2 regions of the Agarivorans albus genome follow, and region 2 is predicted to be linked to the other one. Evidence: predicted binding sites of a transcription regulator. Region 2 holds the regulator's gene; the other holds the start of a gene.
What was found. The regulator LexA, encoded in region 2, represses DNA repair genes until DNA is damaged. The targets are predictions, from matches to a motif close to TACTGTATNNNNATACAGTA.

Region 1: the regulator LexA is predicted to act here: its motif matches at 7,356-7,375, upstream of recN (DNA repair protein RecN).

What each region holds. Positions count from the first base shown of each region.
Region 1 is NZ_AP023032.1:1,239,911-1,254,728, reverse strand. Features, by position in the region: gene hsdR (type I restriction-modification system endonuclease) at 1-1,263, shown strand, start outside; gene K5620_RS05790 (class I SAM-dependent DNA methyltransferase) at 1,398-2,906, shown strand; gene K5620_RS05785 (restriction endonuclease subunit S) at 2,903-4,507, shown strand; gene K5620_RS05780 (AAA family ATPase) at 4,504-6,099, shown strand; gene K5620_RS05775 (HNH endonuclease family protein) at 6,100-6,978, shown strand; gene recN (DNA repair protein RecN) at 7,401-9,065, shown strand; gene K5620_RS05765 (outer membrane protein assembly factor BamE) at 9,142-9,501, shown strand; gene K5620_RS05760 (RnfH family protein) at 9,552-9,896, opposite strand; gene K5620_RS05755 (SRPBCC family protein) at 9,899-10,327, opposite strand; gene smpB (SsrA-binding protein SmpB) at 10,429-10,914, shown strand; RNA gene ssrA (transfer-messenger RNA) at 11,003-11,369, shown strand; gene K5620_RS05740 (hypothetical protein) at 11,608-12,531, shown strand; gene K5620_RS05735 (CNNM domain-containing protein) at 12,729-13,778, shown strand; gene K5620_RS05730 (DUF2999 family protein) at 13,880-14,131, opposite strand; gene cynS (cyanase) at 14,300-14,749, opposite strand; gene K5620_RS05720 (bifunctional protein-serine/threonine kinase/phosphatase) at 14,794-14,818, opposite strand, start outside.
Region 2 is NZ_AP023032.1:391,784-406,601, forward strand. Features, by position in the region: gene K5620_RS01810 (hypothetical protein) at 1-56, shown strand, start outside; gene K5620_RS01815 (hypothetical protein) at 414-827, shown strand; gene lexA (transcriptional repressor LexA) at 1,122-1,769, shown strand; gene coxB (cytochrome c oxidase subunit II) at 2,061-3,167, shown strand; gene ctaD (cytochrome c oxidase subunit I) at 3,179-4,771, shown strand; gene K5620_RS01835 (cytochrome c oxidase assembly protein) at 4,773-5,351, shown strand; gene K5620_RS01840 (cytochrome c oxidase subunit 3) at 5,335-6,210, shown strand; gene K5620_RS01845 (DUF2909 family protein) at 6,207-6,410, opposite strand; gene K5620_RS01850 (SURF1 family protein) at 6,403-7,131, shown strand; gene K5620_RS01855 (hypothetical protein) at 7,128-7,631, shown strand; gene K5620_RS01860 (COX15/CtaA family protein) at 7,648-8,664, shown strand; gene cyoE (heme o synthase) at 8,642-9,556, shown strand; gene dinF (MATE family efflux transporter DinF) at 9,637-10,974, shown strand; gene K5620_RS01875 (GNAT family N-acetyltransferase) at 10,958-11,410, opposite strand; gene trmL (tRNA (uridine(34)/cytosine(34)/5-carboxymethylaminomethyluridine(34)-2'-O)-methyltransferase TrmL) at 11,439-11,903, opposite strand; gene K5620_RS01885 (ATP-binding protein) at 11,931-13,265, opposite strand; gene K5620_RS01890 (response regulator) at 13,268-13,954, opposite strand; gene K5620_RS01895 (Spy/CpxP family protein refolding chaperone) at 14,115-14,570, shown strand; gene K5620_RS01900 (cation diffusion facilitator family transporter) at 14,619-14,818, shown strand, end outside.

The DNA.
Region 1 (14,818 bases), 850 kb from region 2:
TTAATATTTTGTGTTACCGATAAACACGCAGATGACGTAGTTGAAGCGTTGAAAGAAGCGTGTGAAAACTACCTAGGTGAAGTCGATGATGATGCCATTCAAAAAATCACAGGTGCATCAGACAAGCCACTCGAAAAAATCCGTCGATACAAAAACGATAGGCTCCCTAATATAGCGGTTACAGTAGATTTGCTCACAACAGGGGTCGATGTCCCACGTATATGTAATCTAGTATTTTTACGCCGAGTGAACAGCCGTATCTTGTTTGAACAAATGCTTGGTCGTGCAACTCGTCGTTGTGATGAGATTTCTAAAGAACGTTTCCGTATTTTTGATGCTGTAGATATCTACAAGCAGCTTGAAAAAGTTAATAGCATGAAACCCGTTGTTACCAAGGTTGATATTACCTTTACTGAACTTGAAAGTGAGATAAAAGACAGCCCAGATCCTAAATTGCAGCAACTCGCTAAAGATCAGTTTCTTGCCAAACTTCAAAGTAAAAAGAATTACCTTTCACATAACCAGCACTCACATTTTGAGCGCATAGTTGGTAAGCCACCGAAAGAGTTCGCTCAAGAAATTAAAAAAATGAAACTCCAAGACGTTGCAGATTGGTTTGTTAATAACCCTGGCTTAGGCGAGCTACTTGATATGAGAGTTAAAGGTACAGGTGGCAACAATAAAGTGGTTATTTCCACTCATGGTGATGAAGTAACGGGCACATCTACAGGTTACGGTAGTGGCCAGAAACCTGAAGATTATCTGTCCTCTTTCAACAAATTTGTTAATGCGAATAGTAACCGCATGGTCGCTATTCAAACGGTTATTCAACGTCCTTGGGAGTTAACCCGTGATAGCCTAAAACAATTGGCGCTAGAGTTGGAGAAAAATGAGTTCCGCGAAGAAGACTTAAAAGTGGCTTGGAAGGAAGTAAAAAATGAAGACATTGCCGCTCGCATTATCGGCTTTATTCGCCAAGCAGCGTTAGGTGAGGCGCTGGTTCCTTATGAGCAACGTGTAGATAACGCGCTAGTTAAAATACTTAATAGCAAGCCTTGGAAAACTCCACAACGCGAATGGCTTGAAACCATTGCAGAGCAAATAAAAGCTAATGTCATTGTTGATGAAAGCAACCTTAATGAAGGTATATTCAAACAAATTGGCGGTACGAAACGCGCTAGTAAGTTATTTGACCAGCCGATTGTAGATATCTTGAGCCATTTCAACAAATCGATTTGGCTTGAGCAGCAACAGTCAGCCTAATCCTGTACAATAGCGTCATATATTTTAGCTCAAGTTGGCGAAGCCCACTCAAGGCCACAGCGTAAACTTGATAGCCTATTTTTGAAGGCGATCTAAGCTAGATACAGAAGACTTAACTTAAAAAGTAGAAACCAATGAGCACACAAGATCTGATTAACAAACTCTGGAATTTATGTAACCTGTTGCGAGATGACGGCGTTACTTATCATGAATACCTAAACGAATTAACCTACCTTATATTTTTGAAAATGATAGAAGAAACAGGGCAAGAAGAGCTCATCCCTGAGGGGTTTCGTTGGTCTGATATTGAAGAGTTCAACGCTGTGACTCGTTTAGAAGAATATAAAAAGTTACTTATTCATCTAGGCTCTCACGGTTCACTAATAACAAAAGCTATTTTTGCTGATGCCTCAACTTGTATTCGTAAACCAGCTACCTTAAACAAGCTTGTCACTGAAATTGATAATCTTGACTGGTACTCGGCTAAAGAGGAAGGTTTAGGCGATATGTACGAAGGCTTGCTAGAAATAAATGCAAGTGAGAAAAAGTCAGGTGCAGGTCAGTACTTTACCCCTCGTGTACTTATCGAAGCGATGGTCGAGCTCATGAAGCCAAACTTGGATGACGTAATAGTAGATCCAACTGCTGGTACGGGAGGCTTCTTAATTGCGGCGCATCATGAGCTTAAAAAGAGCAATAACATCAAAGCCCTTGATGAAACAGCGTACGAGAAATACCAACACGGTACATTCTTTGGTATGGAGTTAGTGCCTGATACTCGTCGGCTAGCGATGATGAACTTAATGCTTCACGACTTAGCAATCGACGATGACAACGCGGGTGTGTTGTACGGCGATACCTTATCAAACGAAGGTAAAGCATTACCTAAAGCAAGTTTAATACTTGCCAATCCACCTTTTGGTACCAAGCAAGGTGGAGGTGTACCTACTCGTGATGACTTAGTGCATTACACGTCTAATAAACAATTAGCCTTTTTACATGCAATGTATCACAGCATGTTAAAACCAGGAGGTCGAGCAGCAGTAGTATTGCCAGACAACGTTTTATTTGAAGGTTCTACAGGCCGTAAAATCCGTAACGACCTAATGGAAAAATGTAACCTGCATACCATTTTAAGATTACCTACTGGCATCTTCTACGCAGCAGGTGTGAAAACGAACGTACTATTTTTTGATAAACCTAAAAATGTAAATAAAGACAAGGGCAACACCAAAAAAGTTTGGGTGTATGACCTTCGTGCCAATATGCCGCAATTTGGTAAGCGTACAGTCTTAACAAAAACACACTTTAATGAGTTTTATAAAGCAGTTGGCAGTGACTTAACTCAAGTAGATGACGCTAAACGCCAAGCCTTTATCGATAATCATAAAGACGGTAGTGAAGTAGGTAACGTTGACACTTGCCGATTAAGAGCCTTTACCCGTGAAGAAATTGCAGCTAAAGAAGACTCCCTAGATCTAGCATGGATACGTGATGACAGTATTGAAGATGCTGCCAACCTACCAGAGCCTGATATTTTGATAAACGAAGCTATAGAAGAGTTGGCGGGTGCCATAACAGATCTACAATCAATTTTAGTTGAGCTGGATGCAACCGAAGCAATTGATGAGGTTGTGGTATGAGCCAATTGCCGGAAGGTTGGGTAGAAAAAACATTTGATGAAATCGGGGAATATACTGATTTTGTCGCAAATGGAAGTTTTGCTAGTTTAAAAGAAAACGTCACACAGACTGACAAAGAAGACTATGCTATTTTGCTTCGGCTGAAAGATCACTCGAAAGGATTCAAAGGCCCGTTTAAATATGTAACTAAGCCTTCTTACGAATTTTTAAAAAAGAGTGAGTTACAAGCTGGTGATTTGTTCTTAGCTAATGTAGGCGCTCCAGGCAGAACCTTCCTAGTACCTGAGCTAGGTAAGCCTATGACTATTGCTCCAAATGGTATTAGGGTGCGAGCTAATGACTTAACTTCTAATAGGTTTATCGACTATTTCATTCGCTCAAGGCAAGGGCAAGATTTAGTTTTGTCGATTACAGGAGGTAATGCGCAACAAAAGTTCAACAAAACAGCTTTGAAAAAAAGTAAGTTCCCATTACCGCCTCTGGACGAACAAAAACGCATTGCAGATAAACTAGATTCAGTATTAGCTAAAGTAGAAACAGCGCAAGCACATCTCGACAAAATCCCCACGATTTTAAAACGTTTCCGCCAATCGGTCTTAGCTGCCGCGACATCTGGTGAACTTACCAAGGACTGGCGAGGGAGTAATGGAGTAGAAGGCTGGGAAAAGGTTAGGCTTAAGGATGTTGGTAAAGGTTTTAATTATGGCTCTTCTTCGAAGTCACAACCTGAGGGTAAGATTCCTGTATTAAGAATGGGGAACTTACAGGGTGGAAAACTAGACTGGGAAAAGTTAGTTTTTACATCTGATGATGCAGAAATTGAAAAATATAAACTTCACCCAGGTGACGTCTTGTTTAACAGAACTAACAGCCCTGAATTGGTTGGCAAAACCTCTATTTATCGTGGTGAAAGAGAAGCTATTTTTGCTGGTTATCTAATAAAAGTTCAAGGAACTAACAGACTAAATACGGAGTATTTAAACATTCAGCTTAATAGCCCTCATGCTAGAGATTATTGCTGGGCAGTAAAGACAGATGGTGTTAGCCAATCAAATATCAATGCTAAAAAATTACAGGCTTATGAGTTTGAACTTCCTTCAATAGAAGAGCAAATAGAAATTATTCGTGTTGTAACAGAACTGCTTTCAAGTGCAGATCTTGTAGAAAAGCAATACAAAGCTACAAAGCTTCGCGTCGATAAAATGACTCAATCAATACTAGCAAGAGCATTTAGCGGTAAGCTTTTCTCTCCAATCTCTGAAGAAGATAGAACAGCTGTTACAGTCAAAGCACATAACTCTGAGTCGCAGCAGACTAAGCATAAGCAACCTAAGGCTATAGCTAAAGAACCAGAACGGCAGACTGAAGTAGTTTCGGCAACAGTAAATGAAAGCAGTAATGAGCAAGCTAGTGAGGTATTTCAGCTATTAAAAATGAATAGCAAAGGCATGTCTGCACAAGCATTATTTGATGCTCAATCCGAAAATACCTTCAACGCAATTGATGATCTGTTTACTGAATTGAAAAAACTTATTGAACAAAAAGTCGTTATTCAAGCTAGTGAAGGTGAAAACAGCACTTTTAAGGTGACTAAAAAGTGAAGGTGGATTTTTTAAAAATCAGGGATGGCTTTAAGAATATCCACAATTTAGAAATTGATTTTGATGATAAAGAATTATTAACAGTTCTTATTGGTAGAAATGGCTCTGGTAAATCGAATGTTATTGAAGCATTAGTACGTATTTTCAGAGCCTTAGACCTTGGTGATGAACAAGCGCCCTTTAGCTATAAATTGATATATTTATTGGGTGCTGATAATGAAAAGATGATTGAAGTTGATGCCTCACCTGACTATGGCAGCACGCCTCATCAGCAGCATAAAATTAAGGTTGCGATTAAACAGGAAGATAATACCTATTCGAAACTTGAACCAGTAGCCTTGTCAAAGGTTAGGCGTGATACCAAAGGGGGTTCAGAATATTTACCTCAACATCTATTCGCCTATTACTCAGGCCCAAGTGATCGACTGGAAGACTTGTTTAAGCCGCATAGAATCAAGTTTTATAATCAACTGTTGAAAAATAAAGTCAAAATTGAAGATGAGGTTCGCCCTTTATTTTACGCAAAACCGTTCCATAGCCAATTTGTACTTCTCGCTTTCTTTTTAAACCAGCAACATGGTGTAGGCCGTGAGTTTCTGGCTGAGCAGCTGGGTATAAAAGACTTTCATTCCGTGCATTTTGTATTTCGTCGGCCGGACTGGGGTAAAAACAATAAGAGAGATACGTTCTGGGGCGCACGAGGTGTAGTTCGCGAGTTTTTAGATAGGTTGCTTCCCTATAGCTATGGGCCTGTAAAATCAACAAGAGAAGAAGCGACCTCGTTAACGGGCAAAGGCGTTGATAATGAGTTCGTACACTTGTTTCTACCAGACATACACGGATTAAAAAAAGTAGCCAAGGGGTTAAAACCTAAAGACTTCTTTAAAATGCTAGAAAGTACATTGTTGTCTGAGCTTATTGATAGCGTAAATATTAAAGTTAAATTGCACAACGATGAGATTGTTAGCTTTAGTGAGCTAAGCGAAGGAGAGCAACAGCTACTAACTGTCCTGGGCCTTTTAGAGTTTACAGTAGAAGATGATTCGTTATTTCTATTGGATGAGCCCGATACTCATTTAAATCCTGCATGGGCAGCTAAATACCATACCTTTCTTAAACGGTTCATACCTAATCAAAAATTCTGTCATATCTTGATGGTAACTCATCACCCACTAGCGATAGCTGAATTGGATAAACAGCAAATACAAGTTATACGCAATAACCAAGAAGGCCAGTCGATAGCTGAGGTGCCCGCTGAAAGCCCAATAGGTATGGGGGTCAATGGAATATTGACCAGTGATATGTTTGGCATGGCGACAACACTAGATAGGCATACAAGCGGTGTAATAGAGAAACGTAGAACGTTACTTGAAAAAGAATCTTTAAGTGAGAATGAAACCAAGAAATTAAGGAAGTTAAACGGCTCTTTAGAACGACTCGGCTATGGCTATACCCACCCAGATGAAGACTATCGACAGTTCTTAATTTCTCGAAAAAGAGCTATGGACGCTATGGACTCGAAAGGTATAGATGACACTCAGTATCGGTTGAAGATAATTGAAAATATTTTGAAGACAAAAGGGCTGGTCTAGTTGCGATATATAGATATTAACTTAATTGATGCATGTAAACCCGCCAACTGGGATGTTAATGCTACGCAGTGGTTAACTGATATTCAGAATGCACAGGATAGATCAGCTGAGTTTAAGCGACTTGGTAGTAAGTGGTCACCATTCAAGGATAACTTTATCAACCAATTTGGTGATAAATGCTGGTATTCAGAAGTTAAAAGAAGCAACACTGATTTTAATATTGATCACTTTCGCCCAAAAGGGGCTGTTAAGAGAACTAAAGGGGCTTATGCCACTAGATTTTTTGGTGGAAAACCACAAAAGCACTCAGGTTACTGGTGGTTAGCATTTGAACCAAAAAATTATCGATATTCCTGCCAGTATGCGAACCAACCGAGAGATAATGGTGGAAAACATGACTACTTTCCTCTTCAAAATGAAACCGCTAGAGTCTGGGGTCGATGTTCGCTAACAAACCATAACGTTGAAGCGCCTGTTTTGCTCGACCCATGCGAACTTGCCGATGTTCAATTGTTATCATTTGAAAAGTCCCCTGGTATGGTACATTCTCGGTACGACCTAGCCACAGATAAAGCTAAATATGAAAGAGTAAAGACGAGTGCTAAGTGCTACAACCTAAACCACAAGACCGTTAAAGGTGACAGGCTTAAAGTAATCACCTCCGTTCAGCAAGACCTAGTGCTACTAGAAAGTATTCATGGATTACCACTGGCTAGTAAACAAGTTATGCAGGTCAATGTAAATAACGCTGAAAATCGACTAGTTGATGCTTGTAACAGAAAATCACCATTCTCAGCCGCCGCAGTAGCTTTTGTTAAACCAAAGAAAGCAGAGCCTTGGTTGGCTAATATTTTACCTAGATTAGACCTTACAGATTGAATATCACAACGATTCTAAACCTAACTCGACTAGAGCTAATCGTTTATCAAAAGGGCGAATCAGTGACTATTCGCCCTTTGATATTTAAACGTGTTAACCAACTTCATTAAGATAACCATCTTCATTAAATCGTTAACCAACTTAATTAATGATCCCCAGTCACAACTACCAAACAATTTAGAAAACCAAGATTAGACAGGAGCACATCAAGTTTCAGTTACCAAGAACATCGAGTTCCAAATTGGTAACGTAAGTTGCTTGAATCCGCTGATCACAACCCATCTGCCACTTAAGCCTTTGATATATAATAATTACATCCAAATGTAAAAAATCACACTGTAAGTAAAACCTACAGATGCTTGCATGTTTAAAAATAGAACTATATATTTATACAGTTACTGTATAAATAGTCAGGTAAGGATATGCTCACTCAATTAAGCGTACAAAATTTTGCGATTGTTCGGTTTCTTGAACTCGACTTACACCAAGGTATGACCACCATCACTGGTGAAACCGGTGCTGGTAAATCTATTGCCATTGATGCCCTAGGCCTATGTTTAGGCAATCGCGCCGAAGCCTCTGTAGTTAGGCAAGGCGCAGATAAAGCCGAAATTAGTGCTCAATTTGATTTAAGCAATAACCAAGGTGCCCAGCTTTGGCTGCAACAAAATGAACTGCTAAGTGATGATGAGTGTATTCTACGCCGAGTGATCACCAAAGAGGGACGCTCGAAAGCCTATATTAATGGAACAGCGGTACCCGCTGCGCAATTAAAAAGCTTGGGCCAATACCTTGTCAGTATTCATGGCCAGCACGCCCATCAACTATTATTAAAACCAAGTCAGCAGTTAAGCATTGTTGACCAATATGCAGCTCACCCTCAACTTATCCAAGATGTAAAACAAGCCTACCAAGCTTGGAAAAGTTTATGTAACGAGAAAGAGCTAGCAGAACAACAGCAAAATGAATTGGCTGCACAACGTCAGTTACTTGAATACCAAGTCAAAGAGTTAGATGAATTCGCCCTACAGCCGGGCGAATACCAAACTATTGAGCAGCAGCATCAATGTTTGTCTCATAGCACCGAGCTACAACAATCTAGCTATCAACTTACTCAGCTACTTGGCCACGATGAGCAAGTAAACGTATTAGATATGCTAGGCCAAGCCTGCAAAACAACCAGCCAACTGCTCGAATTAGACCCTAAACTAGATGCAATCAATAACCTATTGCACGAAGCTCAAATCCAAGTAGAAGAAGCCACTCAGCAGTTAAGTAGTTACAGTGAGCAATTGGATTACGACCCAGAGTTATTTGCAGAATTAGAAGAGCGTTTAAGCCAAGCCTTAGAGCTTGCAAGGAAACACCAAACAAACCCAGAACAACTGCCAGAGCTGCATCAACAGTTACAACATCAACTAGAACAACTAAGCCAACAAACAGAACGCTTTGAACACCTTGCCGAAGATATTGATAAGGCATGGCAACAATATTTGGCTAATGCTAACAAGCTGTCTAAAAGTCGTGAGCGCGCCGCGAATAGCTTAAGCAAACAAATCACCAAAGAAATTCACAAACTAAGCATGGCAAAAGCCCAGTGTGAGTTTTCTTTACAAAGTGATGAGCAATTTACCAACGCCAACGGTATTGATCGAATTGAACTGCTGGTGCGCACTAACCCAGGCCAACCGATGCAGGCCATCGAAAAAGTCGCATCCGGCGGCGAGCTCTCACGCATAGGCTTAGCAATTCAGGTGATTTGTTCTGCCAGTATCTTAACCCCAACGCTAATTTTTGATGAAGTGGATGTAGGCATTAGCGGCCCAACTGCTGCAGTAGTTGGCGGCATGTTGCGCCAGCTAGGTAAACAATGCCAAGTATTGTGTGTCACTCACTTACCGCAAGTTGCAGGCCACGGTCATCAACAAATGCTGGTAAGCAAACAGCAAAAGAAAAACGAAACGATAACAAACATGCAAGCCTTGGATACAGAACAACGCCTTGGAGAACTAGCCCGCTTACTTGCAGGTGATGAAATTACCGCTTCAGCGCTAGCAAACGCGCAAGAATTATTGATTAAGGATTGAATTCTTAGCATTCCAAGCTTCTTTTTATGGCAAGGCTTAGTTATGATGCTTGCCTTAACAAGGAGCTTCGATTCACATGCGTTTTACTGCCAAAATTTTTGTTCTACTAGCCAGCATTGGCCTAAGTGGCTGTTCTGCCTTCGACTGGATGGTATATAAAATTGATATTCCACAAGGCAACTACATTGATGATGCCAAAGTAGAACAGCTCCGCATTAACATGACTAAGGAGCAAGTACGTTTTGTACTAGGTACTCCAATGTTAATTGACGCCTTCGATAAAGAACGTTGGTATTACTTATACAGCTATCAAAGTGGCAACGGTGATTTTGAGAAGCGCGATTTAGTGATTCAGTTTGTGAATGACCACTTAGCCTTCATCGAAGGTGACTACCAAGTCAGCGAAGACTTTATGCAACCGCTCGACGCCGGTTAAAAACAAAACATCATTAAAAAAGCCAGATTAATCATCTGGCTTTTTTGTTTCTAGCTATCTGCTTTTTTCGTTTTTGGCCTGCCGCCAGTTACCTTACTGGCTCGCCCTTCTGCTTTGGCCCTCTCAGCACGAATTTTTCGCAACTCTTTAGGGTCAGCTATCAATGGGCGATATATTTCAACTCTATCACCATCTCTTAACTCCTGAGCGAGTTTTGCTGCTCGGCTAAATATGCCAACCGAGGCCTTCTCAGGCTCAATTTCAGGAAAATGCTGCACAATGCCAGATTGATGAATGGCCTCCAAAATACTGCATCCCTGCTCAACCTTTAGCGCCAACAACACTTGATGCTCTGGCAAGCCGTAAACCACTTCTACATTTATTAGATCCGACACCGTTAATATACCTGCTTGGCCCGCTCAACAAAGGCTTGCACCATATTGCCGGCTAATTCATTAAATACACGGCCAAACGCCGCCGCTATTAGTTTATTGCTAAACTCAAAATCTAAATCCAACATCACTTTACAAGCTTGCTCGTCCAAGGCCACAAAGTTCCATACCCCAGTTAACGATTTAAACGGACCATCCACCAATTTCATTTGAATGGACTGATCTTCAGTAAGGGTGTTTTTAGTCACAAACTTATTTTTTATGCCTGCTTTGGCAACCCCAACTTCAGCGACCATGCTAGAAGTACTTTCTTCTAATATCTCACTATTCACACACCCAGGTAAAAACTCGGGGTAGGCGTTTATATCATTAACTAATTGGTACATTTGCTTAGCGCTAAACATCACTAAGGCACTACGGTTTACTTGCGGCATGAACCCACTCTTTCATCAAATCTGCACACATTTTATCATTAGCTGAGCTAATCCGCACATTATCAGTTTTAAAGCCCCGCCGCATCGGTATAATAGCCGCCATGAGCAAGAAAAAATCAAAATCAAAAGCTGGTTCCAATACCATTGCGCTAAACAAAAAAGCGCGTCATGAATACCGTATCGAAGACAAATTTGAAGCGGGTATGGAACTACAAGGCTGGGAAGTAAAATCCATGCGAACCGGAAAGGTAAATATCGCCGAGAGCTACGTATACGTACGCGACGGTGAAGCCTTTGTTTCTGGTTTAAACATTCAACCACTAATTTCAGCCTCAACCCATGTTGTGGCAGATCCAACACGCATTCGCAAACTGCTTCTTAATCGCCGAGAGCTAGATAAGCTTATTGGTGCGGTTGAGCGCCAAGGCTATACCATTGTTGCAACGGCTTTATACTGGAAAGGCTCCTGGGCCAAACTAGAAGTGGGCTTAGCCAAAGGTAAGAAAGACCAAGACAAGCGTGAAGATGAAAAAGATCGCGAATGGCAACGTACTAAAGACCGCGTAATGAAGCACAGCTTCAGATAGTTTTACCCTATTGGGTAAATAAGCAGCGTTTGAACAGCACTGTATATCCGCACGCCGTTGGCTTGTGTTACAATGCTCGAGAAATTCCGGGGCTGAATTGGATTCGACAGGATCAGGAAGGCTTGTGGAGCATGTCGTGGGGCGGTTTGCCACGTAAAAAGCCGCAAAAAAATAGTCGCAAACGACGAAAACTACGCACTAGCAGCTTAATAACCTGCTAGAGCACTTCTACCCTAGCTTCCGCTTGTAAGACGGGGAATCATAGAAGTTCAAACCCAAACAAGATAGCGAGGGATGCTTTGACTAGAGAGCTGAACCGCGAAATAGAATTCTGGTATGTTAGTAAGTGGCGTGTTTGTTCGCAGCTTGCTAACGAGAATAAAGACAAACTAAGCATGTAGCGCCATTGGTTAGAATGGTTTTGGACGCGGGTTCGAAACCCGCCAGCTCCACCAATTCTACAAACGAAGACACCTAAGGGTGTCTTTTTTTGTGCCTCATATTTACCATCCAAGTTAAGTAAATCTAAATATTCTGCTGCCCTTTTGTTGATATAACTTGATAGACTGCTGTTAAATAAATCAGTATATTCACGAGGTAGTTCAACTAGTTACAAAGTAGTCTTAATAAAAATAAACGATGATTCATGGTGATAAGTAATACTGCAGTAGCTTAATAACAAGGATGTAAGCAATGACTTTTAATAAATGGTTGAAGCTCAGTTTACTAATCATTTGCACCACCACGTGTGCGGGAAGTTTCACCACGGTAAAAGTCAAAGTAGTCGACCAAGACGGGTTAGCAATTGAAGGAGCTGAAGTATTTGCTGGCGGTCGGTTAGGTATTGATGGCGAAAATATTAAAGATTTAACAGATAAAGAGGGAGTTTTCCAAACTATCGGCCGAAAAAATCTAGCTGTATTTTTTAGGGTGAATAAAGAAGGCTACTACCAAACTAAATTAAGAACTAACAAGAACCTCCAAAGCCTCACCATCGAGCTGCGCAAAAAGAAAAAAACCACCGCCATGTATGCCAAAAAGCTAACTCTTCCTGTCCCCAAGAAACGAGAAGCAATCGGCTTTGACTTTGAGCAAAGTGATTGGATTGCACCTTATGGAAAGGGAAATTCGGCTCATGTTTTCTTTTACTTAGATGGTGAATATACAGAAGTATTCAACTACAACAATGAGCTGCAAGTCTCTTTTATTAATGCAAATGATGGATTGGTTAAACTAAATAAAGTTTGGACTAACTCCGAGTACCCCTTCCCCTACCTAGCTCCTCAGGCTGGCTACACTAACAACCTTGTTCTTAAAAAGAATCGCGCCCCAAACTCTAAAACCATTAACACTTACGAAAAATTAGCTTTAGGTTATATTTTCCGAGTCAACACTAAGCTAAACAGTGAAGGTGAGGTAATACATGCCAATTATGGGAAGATATCGGGTGAGTTTTTCTCTTCCACAAAACAAAACAAGTCCAAAGGCAGAGAAAATGGTTTTGTAAAGTTCACCTACTACTACAACCCTACCCCCAACGACCGCAGCCTAGAGTTTGATTGGCGACAAAACCTTTTTCGCGACCTAAAACATGAAGAGAAAGTCTATGAGCCTTAAATACTGGCAACTAAGGCTCCTAAGGGTGTCTTTTTTGTGCCTCATATTTACCGCCGAAGTTATGTAAATCTAAATATTCTTCTGCCCTTTTGTTGATATAACTTGATAAACTGCGGCTAACGACAGCGGCAAGATTATTTGTGGCAGCGTTACTGCACGCCCAACAGTGTATTTGGGTTTATAAAATGGTGGATTAAGTGTTTCTTTTAGTAAGTTTTTTGTGCCTTGCTATTATTGTTTCATTTTTGTGTTCTGTGCTAGAGGCGGTGCTACTTAGCGTTTCTCCTAGCTATATTCAGCTGCAACAGCAGCAATATCCTAAAGTTGCAGAGCGACTCGCCAAGCTAAAGGCGAGTATCGATAAGCCGCTGGCGGCGATTCTTACCTTAAACACTGTTGCTCACACTGCCGGAGCCGCAGGTGTGGGTGCACAAGTAGCAGAGCTTTATGGCTCACAATACTTAGCCATTTCATCAGCAATTATGACAGTACTGGTATTAGTATTGTCTGAAATTGTGCCTAAAACCTTAGGAGTAACTTACTGGCGCCAACTTGCGCCGTTTGCCTCTTGGTTACTGCCATTAATGATTAAAGTGTTTTACCCTTTTGTGTGGTTAAGTGATCGCATCACTGCACGTATTGGTAAACAACAAGAAGATTTTTCAAGCTTGCGTGACGAGATTAGTGCCTTAGCCGAACTTGGCCACCAGCAAGGTGTGATTGAACAAGGCGAGTCGCAAGTATTACGTAATCTACTTCAACTAGAAAAGTTAAAGATTACTGAAGTGATGACCCCGCGCGCTGTAGTGCAGCGTGTTGAACTAAACAGCACCGTGGCAAGCTTTGTTGAAGAGCACTTAAGCCAGCCGTTTTCGCGTTTTCCGGTATACCAAGGTGAGCGCGACAACTTTGTCTCTTACGTGCATAAACAAGATGTTTTAGGCGCAGCTGCAAGCGGCAATGGCGACACACAAATAAGTGATTACTCGCGTAAGTTGCTAATGCTACCAGCTAGCGTAAGTGTTAGGCATGCTTATCAAAGCTTGTTACAGGCTCGAGAGCTTATTGCAGCGGTAGTGAACGAATACGGTGAAGTACAAGGCTTGCTTACCATGGAAGACATTATTGAAACCCTGTTAGGCCAAGAGATTACCGACGAAACCGATGCCATTGAAGACATGCAACGTTTAGCTCGCTTCCAGTGGTTACGCCGTTTACGCAGCAAAAACCAACGCTATAGTCGATAAGTTCTAACGAGCCTAGAAGCAAACGTAACTTTAAGTAAACAAAACTTTAAGCAAACAGCCAATCTTCAAGCGCTAAAGTCGACGGTTTTAGCGCTCTTTTCTTAATTATTAAGCTGTTCTTTAGCTGCCTCTACTTTGGCAAAGTCTAAACCTAATTCTTCTACTGCTTCTTTAATCAAAGCTGGGTTCTGCATCACCTGTCCCATCAGCAATTGCAATTGTTCTTGAGGCAAACCTAATTGGCTAATAGTCGCCATAGCAGCAAGGGGGTTTTGAGTAAGCGCTTCAAAAAGCTCACTGATTTGCTGGTCACTAATATTGTTCTCTCTCAACATGGCAAGAATTGGGTTCATCACATTACCTTTAGACTAAATAAAATTAGGCGACAGTTTAGCTTTGTAGGTATGGAATTGACCAGTACTCATAACAACAAGTTTGTAGATTACGGGTCGAGTATCTCGCCATGTCGTTCGTAAATAAGCCAGCGTGGGGCTGGCTCTCATGCTTCATGAAGCTAACATCTAGAAGGTTTTGTAAGGTAAAAACTTACCCGACAACACTACGTTTACCCTATCACCTTTAGGATCGGCTTCACGCTTAATGTCCATCGAGAAATCAATAGCGCTCATAATGCCATCACCAAACTCTTCGTGAATGAGCTCTTTAATAGTGCTGCCGTATACATTTACTACTTCATACCAACGGTAGATAAGCGGATCGGTTGGTACAGCGGTAGGCAGTGAGCCTTTGTAAGGCACAATTTGTAACCAAGCGATGGCTTCGTCACTTAACTCAAAAATATCGCCCACGGTTTCAGCTTGGCTTTTATCAAAGGTCATTTGCCCTAAACACGCTGCAGTTGTCCACTCCTTCGATAAACCAATAGCGCTGGCAACCTCACTCCACTTAATGCCTTTTCTCACCTTGGTTGATACAATTTGTTGAGTTACTTCTTCTCTACTTGATATCATTTTTTGCTTCCTTCCTTTGATTGAAAAACGAAACAACTCGGTGTTCACCTAAGTAATAGGTACACCACC
Region 2 (14,818 bases):
GCATCGTGACACTAGGTCAATTAAAAACGAGTATCGAATTATCATTAAAAAATTAGATTTGTTTGCCAAACACACATAACAAACAAATCAACGAATGGACTTAAAAAGCTTGGCTCAGCTCGTGGCTCGCTTTAATAGCCAAACTTTTTAAGCCCGTTATTTGGGCGTTATGAATCAGGTGGAAATGGATAAAGTAATTGTTTCAATTTATCTTTGGATAAAGAGGTACACGCATCCACTCAGGGTTTTGGGAGGCGTGTTTTTTGGTTTCGCATTATTAGCTGGGGTATTTTTGGATTGCGGGTAAAGAGATTGAGCCAGTAGCGTTCCTACTTGGTCTTTTATCATCGCTATTCCTCGCTAGTCCTTCGGTTGCTCAATACTTTGTACCAGACAGAAAAGCTGTACGTGACATGACTTTTGAAGAGGTACTTGATTTTATAACTACAACAGATGCGAAAGTTGACTGGAAAGGAATATCTACGGATTGGTCAAGTGAATATTTCCTAACTGAAGACCCACGCCTTAGGTTTAGAATGAACTATCTCGAAGATGGTTTACAAAATAGCAATTTTGTTGAGCCTTGGGCGAATTGTCATGCAGATACTAAAGCTCGAGGTTATTGGTGTGATTTGTATTATGACGGCTCTTTTATCGATAGGTTGATCTTAGTCGCTGTTGATGGTGGTCGTTCCTTACTTCCAGCTCCTGAAGCTGGAACACTTGAAGTTCTAAAATACAATTATTGTGTTGCTGAAATACACGATACATTGAACACTCTGACAAAGTACATGAAACGTTCAAAGCTAGCTGTACGAGATTCATAACAAGGCGTTAACACCAACTGTTCCATACTTTCGCTAATCCGAAACACCATTGAATAAGTCATCACCCAAACACGCTTTTGTCCAAAAGTGAGTTAGACTCTTTGTATCCTTCTTTTACCCTAACTTCTATCTATTTGTGAAGTACGTCCCTAAATATGGGGTGTAGTTTTAAAGTAGCGAAAAGAATTCCAAAGAAACTGAAACCTACAATAAGTCACTGATTTAGATAAATCCTTGCTTCATTGCTCATGCTGTATATACTAACAGTGTGCTGTATAAACTTACAGGTAGACTATGAAGCCCTTAACACCCCGTCAAACAGAAGTATTTGAATTAATTCGTCGTCATATTTCCGAAACGGGTATGCCGCCAACCCGTGCAGAGATCGCTAAAGAATTAGGCTTTCGTTCCGCTAATGCGGCAGAAGAGCACCTAAGAGCACTTGCTAAGAAAGGGGCTATTGAGATGATCCCTGGTGCTTCGCGTGGTATTCGCATTAGTGAAGAGTATTTGCCAGCCAGCGCTAATGAGCCAGTAGCCGAAGACTTAGAACCCGGTTTACCTTTAATTGGCCAAGTGGCTGCCGGCGAGCCTATTTTGGCGCAGGAGCATGTAGAATCGCACTATGCGGTAGATGCTAACTTGTTTAATCCTCATGCTGATTATTTACTGCGGGTGCAGGGAATGAGTATGAAAGACATCGGCATTATGGATGGTGACTTGTTAGCAGTGCACAAAACCAATGATGTTCATAATGGACAAGTAGTGGTGGCACGTTTAGAAGACGATGTTACAGTTAAGCGTTTTGAGCGCGACGGTAAAATGGTTTACTTGCACCCAGAGAATGAAGAGCTCTCAACTATTGAAGTTGATTTAGAATATCAAAGCATCGAAATCGAAGGCTTGGCGGTAGGTATTATTCGCACTGCCGATTGGATGTAAGCCCTATATAGCAATAAGTTCCGCCCTTTTTAAGCCCAAATCAGCCCGATTTGGGCTTTTGTCGTTAGCATCACATCTTTTGTGTTTATCCATAAAAATCTCAACAATATATTTACATTTCTTTAACTTAGGGGTTAATTTATAAGCAGTAGCTTGTATTTAGCTGTTGCTGTCTACTACTTTTGGGGTGGGGGATTTCCCTTTTTCTGCAGCTACTTTCCTAGTTTGGAGAGTTGTTGTCGTTGGCTACTAGCAAAGGAGAGCGCTGTGGGCCGATGGATTCAGCTAATAATGCTGACATTCTTTTCGTCGCAAGTATTTGCGCAAGAAATGTCATTCAACTTACGTCCGGGTGTTACCGCCATTAGTGAGCAGGTTTATGGCCTGCACATGACAATTTTTTATATTTGTTGTGCTATTGGGGTGCTGGTGTTTGGCGCCATGTTCTGGGCTATTTTTCATCATCGCAAATCTAAAGGGGCCAAGCCGGCTCAATTTCATGAAAGTACCAAAGTAGAAATTATTTGGACCATCGTTCCTTTCATTATATTGATAGGGATGGCGATTCCTGCCACTAAAACCCTGCTGGCCATGGAAGATCCTTCCGATGCCGATATCACGATTCAAGTAACAGGTTCCCAGTGGAAGTGGCATTACAAATACTTTGACCGTGAACTGGAATTCTACAGTGTGCTGGCATCTGATATGGATGAAGTTAACGGCAAGCTGGAAAAACGCAAAAACTACTTGCTTGAAGTAGACCGTCCGCTGGTATTGCCCATCGATAAAAAAGTACGCTTTTTGATGACTTCGGAAGATGTTATCCACTCCTGGTGGGTACCGGATTTTGCAGTTAAAAAAGACGCCAACCCAGGTTTTATTAATGAGGCTTGGACCATCATTGATAAACCCGGCATATACCGCGGCCAGTGTGCTGAGTTATGTGGTAAAGACCACGGCTTTATGCCGATTGTGGTTATCGCTAAAACGCAGGCCGATTATGATGTTTGGTTAGCCGAGGAAGAAGCCGCTTATCAAGCCAAGCAAGCTCAAGAGTTAGAGCTGGTTGCTATGACTATGGAGCAAGACGAACTGATGTCGCTGGGCAAAAAAGTCTACGACAAAAGCTGTGCGGCTTGCCATCAAGTTAACGGTGAAGGCTTACCAGGTGTGTTCCCTGGTTTGAAAGACAGTCCAATCGCTATTGGTGATGTGGGCAAACATATTGAAGTAGTTGTGAATGGTGTACCGGGCACTGCGATGCAAGCCTTTGGTAAACAGCTAGGTTTAAAAGAGCTGGCTGCCGTAATTACTTACGAGCGTAACGCTTGGGGTAATGATACCGGTGATTTAGTGCAGGCCAAGGATGTTGTGGCCGTGCAAAACGCAGCGCAGTAGGGAGAGAGATAATGAGCACGATTAGTGACGTTCATGCTGACCATGATGAGCACCATCACGGTGCCCCGCGCGGTTTAATGCGTTGGGTATTAACCACTAACCACAAAGACATTGGTTCAATGTATTTGTGGTTTAGTTTTGCCATGTTTATTACCGGTGGCGCGATGGCGATGGTGATTCGCGCCGAGCTGTTCCAACCAGGTTTACAGTTAGTAGAACCTAACTTTTTCAATCAAATGACCACCATGCACGGCTTAATCATGGTGTTTGGTGCAGTAATGCCGGCCTTTACCGGTTTGGCTAACTGGCTGATTCCGATGATGATTGGGGCGCCAGATATGGCCTTGCCACGCATGAATAACTGGAGCTTTTGGATTTTACCTTTTGCTTTCACCATGCTGTTAGCCTCGTTGTTTATGGAAGGTGGTGGCCCTAACTTTGGTTGGACTTTCTACGCGCCGCTTTCTACTAACTACAGCCCAGACAGTACCGCTTTGTTTGTGTTCTCGGTGCATATTATGGGGATTAGTTCGATTATGGGGGCGATCAATGTGATTGTTACCATTATGAACTTACGTGCACCCGGCATGACTTACATGAAGTTACCGCTGTTTGTATGGACTTGGTTTATCACTGCATTTTTGCTGATTGCTGTGATGCCGGTATTAGCGGGTGCAGTGACCATGGTGCTTACAGATAAGTATTTTGGTACGTCGTTTTTTGATGCTGCTGGTGGGGGAGACCCCGTATTGTTCCAGCACATATTCTGGTTCTTTGGCCACCCTGAAGTTTACATTATGATTTTGCCGTCATTCGGCATTATCTCGGCGATTGTTCCAGCCTTCTCTCGTAAAAGGTTATTTGGTTATGCCTCGATGGTTTACGCCACTGCATCTATTGCTGGTTTAAGCTTCATTGTGTGGGCGCACCATATGTTTACTACTGGTATGCCGGTTGCGGCTGAGTTGTTCTTCATGTTTTGCACCATGCTGATCTCGGTGCCTACTGGGGTGAAGGTATTTAACTGGGTAGCCACCATGTGGCGCGGCTCAATGACCTTTGAAACGCCGATGTTATTCGCACTGGCCTTTATTGTGCTGTTCACCATTGGTGGTTTCTCGGGATTGATGTTGGCGATTACGCCGGTGGATTTCCAATATCACGATACCTATTTTGTGGTGGCACACTTCCATTATGTACTAGTAACAGGCGCGGTATTCTCGATTATGGCCGCTGCTTATTATTGGCTACCTAAGTGGACCGGTAATATGTACGACGAAGGCCTGGGCCGGCTACATTTCTGGTGTTCGCTTATCTCGGTAAATGTGTTGTTCTTCCCTATGCACTTCTTAGGCTTAGGTGGCATGCCACGGCGTATTCCTGACTATGCGCTGCAGTTTGCCGATGTTAACGCCATTGTGAGTATTGGTGGCTTTGCCTTTGGTTTGTCGCAATTCATCTTCTTGTACATGGTGATTAAGTGTATTCGAAGCGGTGAACCTGCGCCGGCTAAACCTTGGGAAGGCGCAGAGGGCTTAGAATGGGATGCATTGCCATCGCCAGCGCCTTACCACAGTTTCTCTACACCGCCGGAGATTAAATAATATGCTTGGCCATGGCCGTTTAGTCACAAAGCTGCTGCTTGTAGTAGTGGCTATGTTCGGCTTTGGTTACGCCTTAGTGCCGCTGTATGACGTATTTTGTCAGGTTACCGGCATTAACGGCAAAACAGCTACAGAAGCCAGTGAAATAAGCCCTGTTACCGACCAACAGCGCACCGTAACCGTGGAGTTTATTAGCTATGTACCGCAAGGGCTTAATTGGAAGTTTGGCCCTAAGGTTAACCAAGTAAAAGTCCATCCAGGTGAGACACTACAGGTTGATTTTAGTGCTAGTAACCTTACTCCCAAACGTGGCACGGTGCAGGCGGTTCCTTCGGTTAGCCCTGGTTTGGCGGCCAATCATCTAAAAAAAGTCAGCTGTTTTTGTTTTGAGCAGCAAACCCTAGCTCCGGGTCAGCAACAAGACATGCCATTGTTTTTCTATGTAGATCCTGAGTTACCTAAAGATATAAATACCTTAACTTTGGCTTACACCTTATTTGCCGTAGAGGGCGAGCCGATTGAATCTGAAACTGCACAAGTAAGTGCCGATGGAGAGGTGAGCAATGACGCAGCCTTATGAGAAGTATTACGTTCCTGCGCAAAGTATATGGCCAATTGTTGGCGCGGTGGGTTTATTCCTAATCGCCATGGGCGCTGGTTTTTCTGTTCAACAAATGGGCAGTGAACAAAGCTACGGCCTTTGGATATTGTCATGTGGCTTTGTGGTAATTGTTACCATGATGTTTGGTTGGTTTGGCAATGTTATCCAGGAGAGTATGGATGGCTTATATAGTGCCCAAATGGACCGCTCTTTTCGCCAAGGCATGAGTTGGTTCATTTTCTCTGAGGTAATGTTCTTTGGTGCATTTTTCGGAGCGTTATTCTACGCCAGAATGATTGCTGTGCCTTGGTTGGGGGGCGCAGGTAACAATGAAATGACTGGCGCGGTGTTATGGCCAGAATTTACTGCCATGTGGCCGCTAGTTGAAACGCCCGGCGGTACAACAACCCAAGCGATGGGCTGGTTTGGCTTGCCATTGTTGAATACCGTAATACTGGTGATTTCGTCAGTGACATTGCACTTTGCTCATGTGAGTTTAGAAAAAGATAAACGTGGGCCACTTAAAACGTGGTTAGCCATTACCTTGGTGCTAGGTTTTGCTTTCTTATTTTTCCAGATTGAAGAATACATTCATGCATATCAGGAATTAGGCTTGCGCCTTGATTCAGGTATTTATGGCAATACCTTTTTCTTACTCACAGGTTTTCACGGCTTACACGTTACGTTAGGCGCCATTATGCTTACGGTGATGTTTTTGCGAGTACTAAAAGGCCACTTCTCCGGTAAGAGTCACTTTGCATTTATGGCATCGAGTTGGTATTGGCACTTTGTAGATGTGGTGTGGTTGTGTCTGTTTATTTTTGTCTATGTGCTTTAGTAAGGGCGTGGGTTGGGCTGAATGATGCCCAAGGCCATGGCGAGTAAAACCAATAGGATAACCAACACGCTAAAGATTAAGCGTTTACCTAAGTAATGGGTCATTGGTTTTTCTCCGCCCTTTAGCATTACCCGTAAAGCAAACAGCATGTTCACCACTACAAACAGGATTAACGCGGTAATTAGCAGTTTTATGACCATAACTAAGCTCTCTCAAAAGGCTGATAAAAAAACAGTTTCTTACCGCTTGATACTGTTTGTTGTGCTTATGGTTGCGCTGATAGGGCTAATGGTCAAGCTTTCCTTGTGGCAATGGCAACGCAGTGAACAAAAACAGCAGTTATTAGATCAATACCAGCAGCAATCACAGCTCGAAACCAGCTTAGAACAGGCCCTTGCTTCGGGTGTGCAGCCGTTTCAATTAGTTACGCTAAGTGACATTGCAAGTTCGGGTAAGTTTTTGTGGTTAGACAATAAAGTAAATGAAGGAGTAGTGGGGTACGACGCCTATACCTTAGCAGATACCCCTCAAGGCAATGTACTAGTGCGTCTTGCTTGGCAGCCCGCTGGAACAGATAGGCGTTTGCTACCAGAAGCCATAAGTGCTCAAGAGCTACCTTCGCGCTATCGATTAAGAGAAATAAGCTTGCCAGTGGTACTTAATCAGCAGCACTGGTTAGAAGAGTTTCCGCAGGGATTGCGGGTTCAGCAAATCAATATTGCGGCTTTGTCCGATTATTGGAATCTTGAATTATTGCCTTTTGTGCTAGATAGCCAACTTGAGCATAGTTCTGAACAGCTAGTGTCAATATCGCCGCAAAAACACCAAGGTTATGCGCTGCAATGGTTGTTAATGGCCTTAGTTGCCGTTGGCTTAACCGTTTATTTTTGCGTGCAAAATAGAAACAAGGAAGGTTTATGAGAAGTCACCAAAAAACCATGTTGTTACTTGCTTCGGTATTTTTAGTGCCGCTTATTTTGGCTTGGGTGGTACTTAAAATGGGTTGGTATGAACCGGGCGCACTAAGTCATGGTGAATGGTTAGAGCCGCCAAGACAGCTGGAAAACTATCCCATAGGTAAGTGGTCGATTGCTCAGGTTATTGATGGCGACTGCTCGCAAGCTTGTTTGCAACAGCTTAGCAAACTCAATAATGCTTGGTTAGCTTTGGGCATCGCCAAACAGCAAACTCAAAAAGTTGCGCTTATTTCCGGCGAACAGCTCAATCAAATAAACGATGGCCTTGAGCAAATGAGGTTGGGACAAGCTAATCAGCAACTGGCCGATTACGATCAACAGTGGTTAGTGATAGACCCAACAGGTTGGGTGATAATGAGCTACCAACCAGCTCAAGGTGATGAGCAGATCAAAGGGCTAATCACCGATTTGAAGCGACTGATTAAAAATTCGCGGTTTCAATAGAGTTTAAGGACAGCATATGCAAAAGGGATTAATTGCCGCTATTTTACTTGCCATTGTTGTCATTGGTTTAGGCGCGTTTACCCGCTTAACTGATGCCGGTTTAGGTTGCCCTGATTGGCCTGGCTGTTATGGGCAGTTAGTGGTTCCACAGAGTGAAGAGCATGTTCAACACGCGGCTAGTGCTTATCCTGAGCGGCCGCTAGAAGCGCACAAAGCCTGGAATGAGATGATTCATCGCTACTTTGCTGGTGGCTTAGGTTTGCTAGTGGTGGGACTAGCTGCGTTGGCATTTTGGCAAAAGCAACACCGCTTTTGGGCGCTAGCCTCGGTGCTGCTTATTGGCTTTCAAGCCATATTAGGCATGCTCACGGTGACACTTGGTTTAATGCCCATTGTGGTTATGGGCCACCTATTGGGTGGTTTTTCAATGCTGGCTTTATTGTTTACGTGGTTGATGATTGCAAAACGTCCTTTAGCTAAGCCCCAGCGAAGTGGCCGTTGGTTGTGGCTAGGTTTGTTGGTACTAGTTGTGCAAATAGCATTAGGTGGCTGGACATCGGCTAACTACTCGGCCATTTCTTGTCAGGGCTTGCCGCTTTGCCATGAAGAGTGGCTAAGCTCTTATAAGCTGGATGCATTTGATCCGCTGCCGCTTGCTACTGGCAATGATTACGAATTTGGTGTGCTTAGTCATGAACAGCGCAAAACCATTCATGTTACTCATCGTATTTGGGCAGGCGTAACAGCCATCTACTTGTTCATACTGGCGCTAAGTTACATTCAGCGACGGCATAGTGATATGGAACGAGGGCGCGCCTCTAGGCTGATTTTTATATTGTTTACTCAAGTCGGTTTAGGCGTTGCCAATGTGCTTTGGCAAGTACCCTTGGCGATAGCTGTGGCACATAACTTAGTGGCTGCCATGCTGTTGTTAAGTCTAATAAGTTTAATCTTGGCTCACTATCAGGGTGCGGCCGTAGCAACATTCGTTGAGCAAAAGGAGACGCATTATGGCGAAGTTGAACACGCTTAACCCGCCAAGTTCACTCAACAAAGGCATTAATTGGCGCGCCTTATACAAACTTACTAAACCCAAAGTGGTAGCCCTTATTGTGCTCACTGCGGTGGTAGGAGCATGCTTGGCAACTTCTGGTTTGCCGCCTTGGCAAGCTCTGCTAGTAGGTAACTTAGGCATAGGTTTAATGGCTGCGGGCGCTGCCGCCTTTAATCACTACATTGATAGCGAAGCAGATGCCGCAATGGCACGCACTCATAAACGCCCTTTGCCTACTGGTGCTATAGCCAATTGGCAGGCCTTGTTATGGGCCTCACTTTTATCGGTGGTGGGCTTTGCCATGTTGTATTGGTGGGTCAATCCACTGACTGCTTGGTTAACTGCAGCTAGCTTAGTGGGGTATGCGGTGATTTATACCCTTTGGCTTAAACGAGCTACGCCGCAAAACATTGTAATTGGCGGCTTGGCTGGCGCTATGCCCCCATTGTTGGGGTGGACGGCAGTAAACAACGCCATATCGGCTGAACCCTTATTGCTAGTTATGCTGATATTCACTTGGACCCCGCCACACTTTTGGGCCTTGGCCATTGCTCGCCGTGAAGATTACGCCAAGGTTAATATTCCAATGCTGCCGGTTACCCACGGTGTTGGCTTTACCAAAAAGTTGATAGTTCTTTATTCTCTGCTGCTATTCGCTGTTGCTTGGCTACCCTTTCTAGTAGGTATGAGTGGGGTGCTTTATCTCGTATTAAGTTGTGCGCTTAACCTACGTTTTATGCACTTAGCTTGGAGACTGTATAAGGGGGATAACCAGCGTGACGCCATGCGCCTATTTGCCTTCTCGATAGTGTATTTGATGTTGTTGTTTGTTGCCTTGTTGGCAGACCATTGGTTGTTTGCTTTGCTATAAACAGCCCCTAGCCTTTAAAGGCTTGCCGAGAGTGTAACTAACTCTTACACTCTCGCTATCGCCTGCTTAGTTTCCCTTTCATGTCTGTTTCGCGTTTTTCCGCCATTGCGGCCATTGCCGTGCCAATGATTTTATCTAATATCACTATTCCTTTATTAGGGCTGGTGGACACCGCTGTGATTGGCCATTTAGATCATGCTTATTATCTTGGCGGGGTTGCCTTAGGCTCAATGATGATTAGCCTGGTGTATTGGTTATGTGGTTTTTTGCGCATGTCGACCACAGGCTTAAGTGCGCAAGCTTTTGGTGCAAATGACCAGCTAGCGTTACAGCGAATAGGCTTTAACTCTGCCTGCATTGCTGTGCTTATTGGATTGGCCTTACTGCTACTTAGCCAACCAATATTGCAACTTGGTTTGGCTTTAGCCGGCGGTAGTGAGCAGGTTCAATTTTATGCGGCGCAGTATTTCTCTACCCGTATTTGGGGCGCACCAGCGGCACTGCTTAACTTAGTGCTGTTGGGGTGGTTATTGGGCATGCAGAACGCTCGAGCCCCCATGTTACTGCTGATTGTAGCCAATACCACTAACATTGCCTTGGATGTGCTGTTTGTGGTGGGACTAGATTGGAAAGTGCAGGGTGCTGCTTTAGCCAGTGTGATTGCCGACTATTTTTCATTGGCAGTTGGCTTGGCGTTGTGCCGCCAGCAGTTTTTAACGCGATTTAATGCCTTACCGTCGTTAAAGGTTTGTTGGGCCGATTTTAATCGCCAGCATTTGGCGGGATTATTCTCGCTAAACCGAGACATATTTTTGCGCTCACTTGCCTTGCAAGCTTGTTTTGCTTTCATCACTTTTCAAGGCTCGCGTTTGGGTGACCACATTGTTGCGGCCAACGCAGTATTACTTAACTTCTTGATGTTTGTTTCTTTTGCTTTAGATGGTTTAGCTTACGCCGTAGAAGCCTTAGCGGGTAAAGCCAAAGGCAAAAATGACCGCGCTTTGTTTGTGGTAACGATTAAACAGTGTTTGCAGTTAGCCTTAGTGGCGGGCATTGGCTTTAGTTTGGTTTTTGGAGTACTGGGTGAGCAACTGGTTGCGTTGCTTACCGATATACCTGAAATCCGCAGCACTGCGGCTAGCTACCTTAATTGGATGATTTTGCTGCCGTTAGTCTCGGTATGGTGCTTTATCTTAGATGGAGTTTTCATTGCTACTTCTGAGGGGCGCATTATGCGCAACTCGATGTTGTTGGCTAGTTTCGCCGGGTTCTTTCCGCTTTGGTGGTTTACTCAAAGTTGGGGGAACCACGCTCTATGGTTGGCGATGTGTGGTTTTATGGCGATTAGAGGAATGAGCTTGGGGTGGGTTTATTACCAGGCTCTAAAGAGCCAGCGCTGGTTTAAGCATGAGGCTTAACTGAGCGAAGCATTTCGTTGGCTATTACCGCAACGCCATTGTAGCTGGTTTGAAAGGTATCGCTGACAATAAAACCATAATCTTGGTAGAGCGCTTTGGCAGGCCAATTGCTTTTGGCAACATATAAGCAGGTAGTGTCGTTGATATTGTTTAATAGGTGCTCTAGCAGCTGTTTGCCAAACCCTTTACCTCGTGCGTCGGGGTGGACAAACAAAGCGCTTATCACCGAGCCTTGGTGCGCGCCATAAGCCACTACCTTATCGGTTTGATAGACAAAAATAGTTGATTGTTTAAGAGAGGCGAAACGTTGCTGATCTTGAGTTAATGGTAGAAGACTAAATGTATTTTGCTCAAAGCGTAACTCGTCGAGTTTAGAAAGATTGTAAATGTTAATAATGGAGTTCAGATCGCTATGTTGGTAATCACGTATTTGCACGGCCTGAACACCTTTAGTAGTAGCTTAGTTACACACCGTCTACATAACCTAGTTGACGCCAAGCTTCGTAAACAAATACCGATACTGCATTAGATAAGTTCATGCTGCGGCTATCGGCCAACATTGGAATGCGCAGCCTAAATTGACCATCTATCTCATTTAGCACTTCATCAGGTAGGCCGCGTGTTTCAGGGCCAAACATTAGATAATCACCCGCTTCAAAAGCAAAGTCACTATGAAAACCGCTGCCTTTGGTGGTACAAGCAAGCAAGCGCTTAGGCTGCTCGCTGCTTAAGAAGGCTTGGTAGTCGGGGTGGCGTTTTACCTCGGCAAACTCGTGGTAGTCCAAGCCGGCACGTTTAACTTTTTTATCATCCCAGGCGAAACCTAAAGGCTCGATAAGATGTAAGTTACAACCGCTGTTCGCCGCTAAACGGATAATTGCGCCGGTGTTTTGCGGTATTTCTGGTTGATATAGCACAATGTTAATCATGATTAATCCAAGTGGCTGCGAAAAGCGCTATTGTAGTGGCAAGCGTAGGCTAACTTCTAGCCCTTTACGCGAATGATTGCTGGCGCTAATGCTGCCGCCGTGTTGGCGAATCGCCGATTCGGCAATCGCCAAGCCTAAACCCACCCCGCCACTGTCACGGTCTCGTGCTTCACCGCTACGATAAAATGGTCGGAAAATGCTGTTTAATTCGTCATCAGGAAGGCCTGGGCCGTCATCTCGCACAATCAAGGTGAGCAGGTTGTCTTGCACACTCGCGCTTAGTTTAACCTTACGGTCTGCGTATTTAAGAGCGTTGCGACAAACGTTCTCAAGTGCCGATGCGAGTAGCTCTGGGTAACAAATCACACTCAGTTGCTGCGGGTAGTTGGCACTAAACTGTTTGTTTAACTGTTCTGCTTCAAACTCACAATCGCTAACTAAGTCTTCAATGAGTTCCTGCAAGGTCATTTTTTGTTGTTTGGCGTTAACTTGCATGCGCGATAAAGATAGCAAGGCGTCAATCATTTCGGCTAGGCGTTGCGATTCTCGCTCTATTCGCTCCACTTCGGGAGTTACTTGCTGGCGCTTTTTATGTAGCGCGAGTGCCATGTTTAAGCGAGTAAGTGGCGAGCGCAGCTCGTGAGAAATATCACTAAGCAGGCGTTGTTGGTTGCTAATGGCTTGATTAAGGGTGTCTACCATTCTCTGCAAGCTATCAGATAGTTGACCAATTTCATCACCACGATTGATCTCCGGTAATGGTGTATCTAGATATCCCAGTGACACCTTATTCGCGGCAGATTGCAGTTTTTTAAGTGGCCTTACGATGTGGCGAGTAAGTAAGAAACAAAGCGCTAAACTCAAACCTACGGCTACTAGCGACAAAAACCACGGCGATACACCAAAGTTACGGATAGCGTGCAGCTGTTCTGGGTTACTTCGGCGCTCTACATAGAGTAGGTAACGCTGGTTATCGATGGTAAGCGCTTGCGGACCAATCAAAATATGCTTTTTATCGAGCATGATTCGAGGGTCTTCAATATTGTCGTGGTTAACTAAAAAGCGTCTCATGCCCCGGCTGATGTTTTCACGGTTTACCACTTCGCCTTCGCTATTAACGATAAAGGGCTTACCAAAACGTGATTTAAGGTGAGGCTCTAAACGCGGGCTTAACATGCGTTCAGGGTTACGCTCTATACGTAGGGCAAATTCATGTAAGTTTTTTACCGCCCATTTAGGCGCTTTGAAGTTGTCTTCGCTAAGCATTCTGGACAGGTTAATCGACACAAAAGCCGTAACCAGCAAAATCATCCAAAATGAGATGAAGATTTTTACAAACAGATTGTTGATTAAGCGCTTCATTATTACCACTCTAACCACATGTAACCTTTGCCTCTCACCGTTTTGATACGCGGCAGTTGGTCTTTGCGAGCAGGGATCTTTTTACGTAAATTACTAATGTGCATATCCAAGCTGCGATCAAACGCTTGTAGGCGTTTACCCAATACTTTTTGATTCAGGCTATCTTTTTCTAATAGCTTGCCTGGCTGCTCCAGCAAGTGTTGTAGCAATAACAGCTCGGTACTGGTGAGCTCTAACTCTTGCTCATCACAGTGTACTTGCTGTTTAGCAACCGAGAGGGTCAGATCTTGGTGGCAAATAAGGTCTTGTTTAGGGTCGGCTGGCGGACTGTTTTGAGTGCGTCGTAAAATGGCTCTTATGCGCGCTAGCAATTCTCGCTCGCTGAAGGGCTTGGCTAAGTAGTCGTCGGCGCCTAACTCTAAACCCAGTACTCGGTCTATCTCATCACCTTTGGCAGTAAGCATTAATACCGGTTGTTGGTTGTCTTTACGTAATTCTTTTAATACTTCGAAGCCGTTTTTACCCGGCATCATTACATCGAGCAGAACTAAGTCGTAACGCTTTTCTGCTAGCTTGGCTAGGCCGCTCAAGCCGTCGTTGCATACCTCACAACTAAATCCCTCTAGTTCTAAGAGTTCGCCGAGTAACTCGGTCAGTTCTTTGTCGTCATCTATAAGTAGTAAATCCACTGGGCGATTCTCTATTCAACATTAATAAGCAAATTGTACAAAACTCACAGCGCTTTGCCGTGCTTAATGTTCGCCTTTTACATAGCTTTACACTTTGCTGCGGTTAGTTTGCATTGGCTTTTGTAGACTACAAATGACCGAATAGACCCGAGGAAAGAAAATGAAAAAGTTACTAGTTACTACCCTTGTTGGCGCACTTGTTGTTGCTCCTGTAGCCTTTGCTGCTAAATCTAATGGTGAAGGTAAGCAACGTGGCGGCCATCCAGCCATGAAGATGATGAAGCAGTTAGATTTAACTGATGAGCAAAAGGCCCAAGTAAAAGAGATTATGCAGCAGCATAAACCTCAAGCCAATGCGGAACAGCGTCAAGCGATGTATCAACAGCGTATGGAAATTATCACCGCAGCCAGTTTTGACGAAGGTGCCGCTCAAGCGTTTATTGATGTGCAGCAAGCTAATCATCAAACTCGCATGATGAATATGCTGCAAGCTCAACAGGAAATTTATCAAGTATTAACCCCTGAGCAACAGCAGAAATACCAAGAGTTAAGTGCTAAAAAGATGGAAAAACAGCAAAAGCGTATGCAGAAGGGCGATAAAAAAGCTCAACTTTAACATGCACTAAACGTTATACTTTACAAAATCTTCCAAAGAATTTGTAAAGTGGATAAGCAACGTTATCAGCGCTTGGTCACCTTAGCTACATGGGTTGCAACTTGTGTAGCGGTGACCTTGCTTGTTATTAAAAGCGCCGCATTTTTATATACTGGCGCGGTAAGTATTCTTGCTTCCTTAATTGATTCACTAATGGACATTGCTATGTCGTTAGTGAACCTTCTAGCAGTGCGCTATGCCCTGCAACC